Regions from separate parts of the Corynebacterium marinum DSM 44953 genome, predicted to be linked through region 3. Evidence: riboswitches for the same ligand, from Rfam matches in the RefSeq annotation. Region 3 holds a riboswitch; each other region holds the start of a gene.
The links. A riboswitch is a leader RNA that binds a small molecule or an ion and turns the genes downstream of it on or off. The one in region 3 is predicted to bind thiamine pyrophosphate.
Positions count from the first base shown of each region.

Region 1: linked by a shared signal. The riboswitch ahead of B840_RS06050 (bifunctional hydroxymethylpyrimidine kinase/phosphomethylpyrimidine kinase) and the one ahead of B840_RS09925 (3-oxoacyl-ACP reductase) in region 3 are both predicted to bind thiamine pyrophosphate.
Region 2: linked by a shared signal. The riboswitch ahead of B840_RS04350 (ECF transporter S component) and the one ahead of B840_RS09925 (3-oxoacyl-ACP reductase) in region 3 are both predicted to bind thiamine pyrophosphate.

Region 1 is NZ_CP007790.1:1,260,451-1,263,712, reverse strand. Features, by position in the region: partial or broken gene grcA2 (autonomous glycyl radical cofactor GrcA2) at 1-263, shown strand, start outside; gene pflA (pyruvate formate-lyase-activating protein) at 263-1,126, shown strand; TPP riboswitch at 1,135-1,234, shown strand; partial or broken gene B840_RS06050 (bifunctional hydroxymethylpyrimidine kinase/phosphomethylpyrimidine kinase) at 1,223-2,749, shown strand; gene B840_RS06045 (TIGR01777 family oxidoreductase) at 2,750-3,262, opposite strand, start outside.
Region 2 is NZ_CP007790.1:882,656-885,917, forward strand. Features, by position in the region: gene B840_RS04335 (DUF808 domain-containing protein) at 1-333, opposite strand, end outside; gene B840_RS04340 (2-dehydropantoate 2-reductase) at 414-1,301, shown strand; gene B840_RS04345 (DUF2218 domain-containing protein) at 1,311-1,670, shown strand; TPP riboswitch at 1,681-1,791, shown strand; gene B840_RS04350 (ECF transporter S component) at 1,782-2,372, shown strand; gene B840_RS04355 (ABC transporter ATP-binding protein) at 2,377-3,262, shown strand, end outside.
Region 3 is NZ_CP007790.1:2,095,297-2,098,558, reverse strand. Features, by position in the region: gene B840_RS09935 (MsnO8 family LLM class oxidoreductase) at 1-892, shown strand, start outside; gene B840_RS09930 (SDR family oxidoreductase) at 889-1,773, opposite strand; TPP riboswitch at 1,857-1,953, shown strand; gene B840_RS09925 (3-oxoacyl-ACP reductase) at 2,012-2,788, shown strand; gene B840_RS09920 (LLM class flavin-dependent oxidoreductase) at 2,793-3,262, shown strand, end outside.

The DNA.
Region 1 (3,262 bases), 830 kb from region 3:
AGACCCCCAGCATGTCCAACAAGACCTTCGACGAGCGCATGGCAGACATGAAGGCCTCCCGCTCCGCGAACAACATGGATTCCGGCCTGTACCACGCCAACATCAACGTCCTGGACAAGTCCACGCTCGAGGACGCGATGGCCAACCCGGAGAACTACCCCAACCTGACGGTGCGGGTCTCCGGCTACGCGGTGAACTTCGTCAAGCTGACCCGCGAGCAGCAGAGCGACGTCATCTCCCGCACCTTCCACCAGGGCGCGTAGTGGCCGGGGACGGTGTGACCGGTGCCGTTCATCTCACCCCGTCGCAGGGTGAGAAGGCCCGCGGGGTCGCCGCCGGTCTCGGCGGCACCGCCGGGGACCTCACCCGCCCCGAGCTTCTCGACGCCCGCCTCACCGGCGACGTCGCCCTCGTCCATTCCTGGGAGATGGTCACCTCGGTCGACGGCCCCGGCACCCGCATGACGCTTTTCCTCAGCGGTTGCCCGCTGCGCTGCCGGTACTGCCACAACCCGGACACGATGGAGATGCGCACCGGCACCCTGGAGCGGGTGGAGGACGTGGTCAAGCGCGTCAAGCGCTACCAGCGCGTCTTCCGGGCGACCGGCGGCGGCCTGACCATCTCCGGCGGCGAACCGCTCTTCCAGCTCGCCTTCACCCGGCGGGTGCTGGCCGCAGCCCATGAGGCGGGGATCCACACGGCCATAGACACCTCCGGTTTTCTCGGCTCCCGTCTCAGCGACGGGGACCTGGCCAACATCGACCTCGTGCTTCTCGACGTCAAGTCCGGCAACGAGGACACCTACCGCACGGTCACCGGCCAGTCCCTGCAGCCGACGATCGACTTCGGCGACCGTCTGGCCGGGCTGGGCAAGCCGGTGTGGGTCCGCTTCGTCCTGGTGCCTGGTCTGACGGACGACCCCGAGAACGTGGCGCAGGTGGCCGATATCGTCGCGCGCTGGCCCAACGTCGAGCGGGTGGAAGTGCTCCCCTTCCACAACATGGGCGCCGACAAGTGGCGCGAGCTGGGCATCCCCTACCACCTGGCGGACACGAAGCCCCCGTCGCCGGGGGCACTCGAGGACACGCGCCGGGTCTTCCTCGACCGCGGGATCACCACTTACTGATAGTCTTTTCCACGACATTGGGGTGCACGGCTGCAGGGCTGTGCTGAGAACATACCCATTGAACCTGCTCTAGCTAGAACTAGCGAAGGGATTGTCGTGACTCAGCCACGCGTTCTGTCCATTGCCGGCACCGATCCGACGGGAGGCGCGGGTGTCCAGGCGGACCTGAAGTCCATCGCCGCAGCCGGCGGCTTCGGCATGGCCGCCGTCACCGCGCTGGTGGCGCAGAACACCCACGGGGTCCGCTCCGTGCACACCCCGCCCCACGAGTTCCTCCGGGAACAGCTCGCCGCCGTCTTCGACGACGTCACCGTCGACGCAGTGAAGATCGGCATGCTCGGCGACGTGGACACCATCGCGGTCGTCTGCGACGCCCTGGCCGCCCGCCCGGCCGGGCACGTCGTCCTCGATCCGGTCATGGTGGCCAGCTCCGGCGACCGGCTGCTCGACGAGGACGCCGAGGCCGGCGTCCGCGAACTCGGCCGCCTGGTCGACGTGATCACCCCGAACCTGCGGGAGCTGGCGGTCCTCTGCGGCACGGACATGGCCGGCGACCTCGACGAGGCCATCGCCCAGGCCGCGGGACTGGCCGCGGACGCGGGCACCACCGTCATCGTCAAGGGCGGGCACCTGACGGGCTCGGCCGCCGACAACGCGGTCGTGCACCCGGACGGCACCGTCCACCACGTCCCCACCGCACGCATCGACACCGCAAACACGCACGGCACCGGCTGTTCCCTGTCCGCGGCCCTGGCCACCCGCATGGCAGCGGGCGAGTCCGCGGCCGAGGCCCTCGAGTGGTCCACCCGCTGGCTCCACGAATCCATCCGCCACGCCGACGACCTCGACGTCGGCGGCGGACACGGCCCGGTCGACCACTTCCACCGCACCCGCCGCCTGGCGGCCGCGGCGGACACCACCCCGTGGCGGCACCTCACCGGCACCCTGCCGAGCGTGCCCGCCCCCGCCCCGCACCTGGCTCCCGCCGGACCGCACACGCAGGCGATGTGGGACGCCACCGGCGAGGTCTGGAACGAGATCATGGACCTGACGTTCATCCGTGAGCTCCGGGACGGCACCCTGCGTCACCGGGACTTCGCCTTCTACCTGGACCAGGACGCGCAGTACCTCAACCGCTACTCCCGGGCGCTGGCGCTGCTCTCCGCCAACGCCACCGACCAGGAGGGGCAGATCGGCTGGTCGGAGGGCGCTATGGGGGTGCTGGCGGGCGAGGCGCAGCTGCACCGCGACTGGTTGGGAACCAACGGCGTCACCGTCACGGCCCCCTCCCCCGTCACCCTGGCCTACACCAACTTCCTCGTCGCCTCCTGCGCCGTAGAGCCCTATGCCGTGGGGGCCGCCTCGGTGCTGCCCTGCTACTGGCTCTACGCGGAGATCGGCTTCGAACTGACCGGGGACAACCATCCGGAGCACCCCTACCACGCATGGCTGCAGACCTACTCCGGGGAGGAGTTCATCGAGGGCGCGCGCGGCGCCATCGCGCGCACCGAGCGCGCCCTGGCGGCGGCCTCCCCGGCCGAGCGGGAACAGGCGATGGCCGCCTACCTCAACGCCTGCGTCTACGAGCGGGAGTTCTTCGCCCAGGCCGACCGCGCCTGGTAGTCAGTGCCCGAGCGCGCTGTCGATGGCCGACTGCGCGGTCGGCTCCGTGAACTGGAAACCGGAGCCTGTGAGCACCTCCGGTTCCACCCTGGCGTCGGCAAGCAGCAGGGACTCCGCGGCGTCACGGCCCAGGACCATCCGCAGCGCCCACTTCGGCGCGGGGATGAGGTAGGGCCGGCGCAGACGCTCAGCGAGGTGCCGACCGATGTCGCGGGCGCTGGCCGGGGTCGGGCCGCTGAGGTTGACCGGCCCGGTGATGCCGTGGTCGATGATGTGGCGGATCGCGCGAACCTCGTCCTCCAGGGAGATCCACGGCCAGATCTGACGGCTGGTGCCCAGCGGGCCGTTGAGGCCGAACCGGGTGAGGGGAATCAGAGGTTTGAGCACCGCCTCCGGGTGCAGCAGGGACGCGGTGCGCAGCAGCGCCACCTTCGCCTCGGGGCCGGCCTTGAGGGCTTCCGCCTCCCAGTCGACGCAGAGCCGGGCGAGGAAGCCTTCACCTGGGCCGCTGGT
Region 2 (3,262 bases), 1.2 Mb from region 3:
CTCCGCGCCCTCGAAGCACAGGTACGTGCCGCCGATCATGAGAATCGGGGTGAGCGCCCAGGGGGCGATCCACGACAGGAGCAGCGCGATCGGCAGGATGATGACCAGTTTGTTGATCAACGATCCCTTGGTGATGCGCCAGATCATCGGCAGCTCCCGGGCGGGTGTGGCGCCGGTGACGTAGCGCGGGGTCACCGCCGCGTCATCGACCACCACTCCGGCCGCCTTGAGGGAGGTCTTGCCGGCGGCGGCGGCGACGTCGTCGACGCTGGCGGCGGCTGCCCGGGCGATGAGGGCGACGTCGTCAAGCAGGGCAATGAGGCCACCGGCCATTGTTGTGACCTTTCTGTCTGCGGGTCTGGATGAGATGCAGTGTAGTCCTCCCGCCCGCGGTGCGCGCGTAGGCTGGTCGCATGAAAATCGCAGTCATCGGAGCGGGCGCCGTCGGGGGCTGGTTCGGCGGGAACCTGGTTCAGGCGGGTCATGACGTCGTGTTCGTTGCGCGGGGCGAAACACTGCAGGTCCTGCGCTCCGAGGGGCTGCGTCTCAACGGCCAGGAGCCGATTGCGGTGCGCGCCGTCGGGACGCTCCGCGAGGCAGGGGCGCCGGACGTCGCGCTGCTGGCGGTCAAGGCCTCCGCCGGGACTGATATGGCGTCGCTGCTCGAAGGGCTTCCCGGCACCTCGATGGTCGCCGTCACCCAGAACTCGGTCGAGGTGCCCGCGCGGGTCGCGGAGGTCGTGGGCGCCGCACGCACCCTGCCCGGGGTGGTGCGCGGTTATTTCCACCACACCGGCCCCGGGAAAGTCGAGTTCCACGGCGGTCCGATCTCCCACACGACGGGAACATGGGACGGCAGCCCGAACGGCACCGTCGACGCCTTCGCGGCGGCGCTGCGGGAGGCGGGCGTGGACGCTGTCGTCCGCGGGGACATCTTCGTGGATGTGTGGGAGAAGGCGATGTACGTGACCACGACGGGTGCGCTCGGGGCCCTGGCCGGCAGCCCGCTCGGCGAGCTGCGGACCCGGCTCCGACCGACGTTGGAGGCGCTCATGCGGGAGGTCCACGCCACCGGCCGGGCGGCCGGGGTGCCGCTGTCCGACGACGCCGTGGACCGCACCCTCGCCTTCGCCGACCGCATGCCGGCGGATGCCACCAGTTCCATGCAGCGCGACCTGGCGGCGGGCCGGCCCGCCACCCGCCACGAGCTGGACGCCCAGGTGGGCGCCATCTGCCGTCTCGCCGCCCGGAACGGCGTCGACGTCCGGCTGCACGACCTCGTGCTCAGGCTGCTGGGGTAGCGTGAGGGCATGACTGCTTCATCCACAGCCCGGGTCAGGTGCGATCGCCCGGGCCGCTACGCACGTCTGCTGGCCGGCCGATTCACCCACGCCGCGCACACGGAGTGGGACAGCGGGTCCGGGCGGGGGCACATGCTGTTCACCTGGGGGCACGAAGGCGAGGTGGCCATGATCGCCGGGGACGGTGTCCTGCTCCTCCAGCTGGAGTGCCCGGCCGAGGAACTCGACCAGTTCGAGGCCATGATTGGCGGGGGCCTGGCCGAGATCGCCCGGGGGACCGGTCTGGAGGTCGCGTGGAAGCGGACCGGGGGACAGGACGGCACCCGCTGGGTCGCTGACCGGGACGGGGAACCCGGGGCGCTAGGATAGTGTTCCACCAACATCCAGTCACGGGTACCCGGTGCGAATCCGGGCTGAGACGCCGACAAACGGCGAACCGTCGAACCTGATCCGGTTAGTACCGGCGCTAGGGAGATTATTGTGAAAACTTCGCGCACGCGTTCGTCATGGCGCGTCATCGACATCATCATCGCCTCCGTCCTGGGAGTGGCCGTCGGCCTCATCTTCTGGGTGTGGAACTCCTTCGGTTACGCCTGGTTCACCGCCATGGACACCCTGACCCCCGGGCTGGGCGGCCTCGCTGCGGGCACGTGGCTGCTGGGCGGCGTCGTCGGCGGGCTGGTCATCCGTAAGCCGGGAGCCGCCCTCTACGTGGAGCTGCTCGCCGCGATCGTGTCGGCGCTGCTGGGCAACCAGTGGGGGATCGGCACCATCTACTCGGGTATCGCGCAGGGCTTGGGGGCGGAGCTCATCTTCCTCGCCTTCGCCTACCGCCGCTTCACCCTGCCCGTCGCGGTGCTGGCGGGCATGGGAGCGGCCCTCGGCGCTTTCGTCCTGGAGCTGTTCACCAGCGCGAACCTGGCGAAGTCCCTGGCCTTCAACTCGATCTACCTCACGTGTCTGCTCATCTCCGGTGCGGTCCTGGCCGGCGTGCTCGGCCACTGGCTGGTGCGCGCCCTGGCCGGGACGGGTGCCCTCGACCGTTTCGCCGCGGGCCGAAAGCGGGTGTAACGGCGTGGCCGTCATTGACGCCCGGGGCCTGGGCTGGCGGCACGCCTCCCGGGTGGCCCCGGCGATCCGCGGCATCGACCTGCGCGTGGAGCGGGGGGAGCGGATCCTGCTCACCGGGGACTCCGGTGCCGGGAAGTCCACCCTGCTCGCCGCCCTCGCCGGCGTCCTCGGCGGGGAGGAGGACGGGGAAATGGCCGGTTCCCTCACCGTCGCCGGAACCGTGGGCATGGTGCTGCAGGACCCGGACTCCCAGGTCATCGCCTCTCGCGTGGGAGACGACGTCGCCTTCGGGTGCGAGAACCTGCGGGTGCCGCGCGAGGAGATCTGGCCGCGGGTTCGTCGCGCGCTGGAGCTGGTGGGGTTGAACCTGCCGCTGGACCACCCGACCCGGCACCTGTCGGGCGGGCAGAAACAACGGCTGGCGCTGGCCGGCGTCATGGCCATGGGCGCGGACCTCATCCTGCTCGATGAGCCGACCGCGAACCTCGACCCGGCGGGCCAGCGGGAGATCGTCGGGGCGGTCGCCCGGATCGCGGCGGAGACTGACGCCGCCCTCATCGTCGCCGAGCACCGCCCCCGCCTGTGGAGCGGCATCGTCGACCGTTTCCTCCACCTCTCCCCGGAGGGGCTGTCGGAGGTGCGCGAGGAGGATCTCCCCGCCCCGCCGGCGCTGCCCGCCGCCCGTGGGGTGCCGGCTGGGGCACCCGTGGCCGTCGAAGCCCGTGACCTCCTTCCCGAGTGGGGTCCGCCGCGTTCGCTGCGGCTGAGCGAGGGCTCCTCCACCGTCATCACCGGCCCCAACGGCGTGGGCAAGTCGACGTTGGCGCTCACGCTCGCCGGGTTGACGGAACCGAAGGGCGGCGCCCTGACCTATTCGGATCACCTGGCCC
Region 3 (3,262 bases):
GCTGGAGCATGCACGCTCCGCTGAATCGCGGGGGTTCCGGCGCTTCCTCGTCGCGGAGCACCACGCCGTCCCCGGGCTGCCGGGATCCCAGCCGGCGATGCTCGCCACGGCGGTGGGGGCCGCCACGGAATCGATCCGGATCGGCACCGCGGGCATCATGCTGCCTGATCATCAGCCCCTGATCGTCGCGGAGCAGATAGCCACCCTGGAGGCCCTGTTCCCTTCGCGTGTGGACGCCGGCATCGGCTCCTCCCTCGGTTTCACCGCGCCCGTCCGCGCGGCCCTGCGCCAGGGCGACGTGGCGGAGCTGAAGAAGCGGTACCCTGATGACCTGCGGGAGCTGCTCGGATATCTGCGCGGCGAGGCGGCGGTCACCGCCCGGCCGGCCAATCACGGCGCCACGCCGGTGTTCCTGCTGGCGGGCTTCCGCTCGGTGCTGCTTGCCGCCGAACTCGGCCTCGGCGTGATCCTCGGCGGCCCCAATCAGGTCGACGCCGCCCGGCTCTACCGGCAGAACTTCCGGCCCGGGCTCATCGACGCCCCGCAGATCATCCTCTCCTTCATCATCGCCGTCGCCGACACAGCTGAGGCTGCCCGCGACCTGCTCCTCCCCGAGGCCTGGGCGCAGGCGAGGGCCCGCTCCACCGGGTCCTTCGACGGTCTGTCTCCCGTGGGGCAGCTGGAGGAAGCCTCGCTCAGCAGTCGGGAGCGGCGCCGCGTCGAGGAGGCCCTGGCGGGTGCCGTCCACGGCACCCCGGCGCAGGTCGGGGCGCGGCTCCGGGAGCTTCTCCACGCCGCCGGCGCCGAGGAAATCCTCGTCACCGGCGGCATGAGCGACCTGGCGGGCAGGGCCCGCTCGGAGGAGCTGCTGGCGGAGCTGGGCGGTTCCTAGGGGGTGGGGGAGCCGCCGGTCACACCGAGGGTCTCACCCATGACGTAGGACGCCTCGTCGGAGGCCAGGAACACGTAGGCCCCGGCCAGTTCGGCGGGCTGGCCCGCCCGGCCCAGGGGAGCATGCTGGCCGAAACCCTCGATCTTGTCCTGCGGCTGGCCGTGGCTGGGCTGGAGAGGGGTCCACACCGGGCCCGGCGCGACGGCATTGACGCGGATTCCCTCCGGCGCGAGCTGCTGGGCCAGACCCTTGGACAGGTTGTTCATCGCGGCCTTGGTCATGGCGTAGTCGAGGAGGTGGGGGGAGGGCTCGTACGCCTGGATGGAGGAGGTGAAGATGATCGAGGAACCCGGCTTGAGGTGGGGGAGGGCGGCCTTGGTCACCCGGTAGGAGCTGTAGATGTTGGACTTCATGGTGGCGTCGAAATCATCGTCGGGGATGTTCCCGATGCCGTCGTGCCAGATCTGTCGGGAGGCGTTGTTGACCAGGATGTCCAGGCCACCGAAGGCTTCGACGGTCTTCTCCACGATGGCCTCGCACTGGGCGAGCTCCTGCAGGTCGCCCGGGAGTGCCAGGGCCTTCTGGCCGGCGTCCTCGATCGCCTGGATGATCTTCTCCGCGTCCGGCTCCTCCTCGGGGAGGTAGGCGATGGCGACGTCCGCCCCCTCCCGGGCGTAGGCGATGGCCACGGCGGCACCGATGCCGGAGTCGCCGCCGGTGATCAGGGCCTTCCTGCCCTTCAGTCGGCCGTTGCCCTGGTAGGTGTCCAGGCCCAGGTCCCCCTTGGGCTCGAGTTCGGCGTCCAGGCCAGGGTGGGGCTGCGTCTGCTTCGGCGGGTCGATCTTCGGGTGGAGGGTGCGGGGGTCGCGCATGTCGGTCATGGTCACTCCTATAAGTTCGGGGCGATGTGTGACCGAGGTTACCGAAAACTGTGACGGGGTGTCGGGGACTGCTACGGTGAGTTCCGCGTGACACGGGGTGCTGCCCGCGGGCAGCTGAGAACACACCCGTCGAACCTGATCCAGTTAATGCTGGCGAAGGGAATGTCCACTGCCCCGCCGAGGCCTACCCCGGTGGGGCCCAGCGGGGTACCTTCGCCTTTCCCGGAAAGGCGTCCACATGACCACAACTGCACCAGCCCTCTCCGAGCAGATCGTGCTCGTCACCGGCGGGGCCCGCGGCCTCGGCCGGGCCATCTCGGAGGCCTTCCTGCGCGAGGGCGCGAAGGTCATCATCAACTACTTCTCCAGTGCCCACGCTGCCGAGGAACTCGCCCGGGAGCATCCGGGCCGGGCGGTCGCCATCCGGGCGGACGTCCGCGACCGCGGGCAGGTCGGGGCGCTGTACGCGCAGGCACACGCGGTTTTCGACGCCCCGGTGACCACCGTGGTCAACAATGCCCTCGTGGACTTCTCCTTCGACGGTGACGCCCGGCCGAAGGCCGACGAGATCTCCTACGGACGTTTCGAGAACCAGTTCTCCGGCGCGATCCAGGGCGCCCTCAACGTCATCCAGGCCGCACTGCCCGGTTTCGACGAGTCCGGTTCGGGCCGCGTGGTCACGATCGGCACCAACCTCTTCCAGTACCCGGTGGTCCCGTACCACGACTACACCGCCGCCAAGGCCGCACTGCTCTCCCTGACCCGCACCTTCGCCGCGGACCTCGGGCCCCGGGGCGTCACCGTGAACATGCTCTCCGGTGGCCTGCTGCGCACCACGGACGCCAGTGCGGCCACACCGGACGAGGTGTTCGACCTCATCGCGGCGTCGACACCACTGCAGTCCGTGACCACGCCGGAGGAGTTCGCCGACGCGATCCTGTTCTTCGCCTCCCCGTGGGCGCGTGCCGTCACCGGCCAGAACCTGGTCGTCGACGGCGGACTGGTGAAGGACTGACGGCGTGCACCTCAACCTCTTCGCCTTCGCCGCCGGCCACCACACCTCTGCGTGGCGCGCGTCCGACTCCTCCTCCCACAGGCTGGGTGACATCGCGTACTGGGAGCACCTCGCCCGGGTCGCGGAGCGGGGGCTTCTCGACGCCGTCTTCCTCGCCGACGGACAGTCCGCCGACCTCGGCGGCGTCGGGTCCGGCCCGCTGTGGTTCCTGGAGCCCGTGACCACGCTGACCGCCCTGGCCCGTGCCACCGAGCGGATCGGCCTGGTGGCCACCGCCTCCGCCACATTCTGGCCGCCGTTCCACGCTGCGCGTCTCCTGGCCAGCCTGGACCACATCTCCGGTGGCCGCGCGGGAGTCAACGTGGTGACCTCGATGAACGACACCGAGGCACGCAACCACGGGATGCCCGCGCTGCCCCCGCACGCCGAGCGCTACGCCCGCGCCGATGAGTTCATCTCCGTGCTCAACCGCCT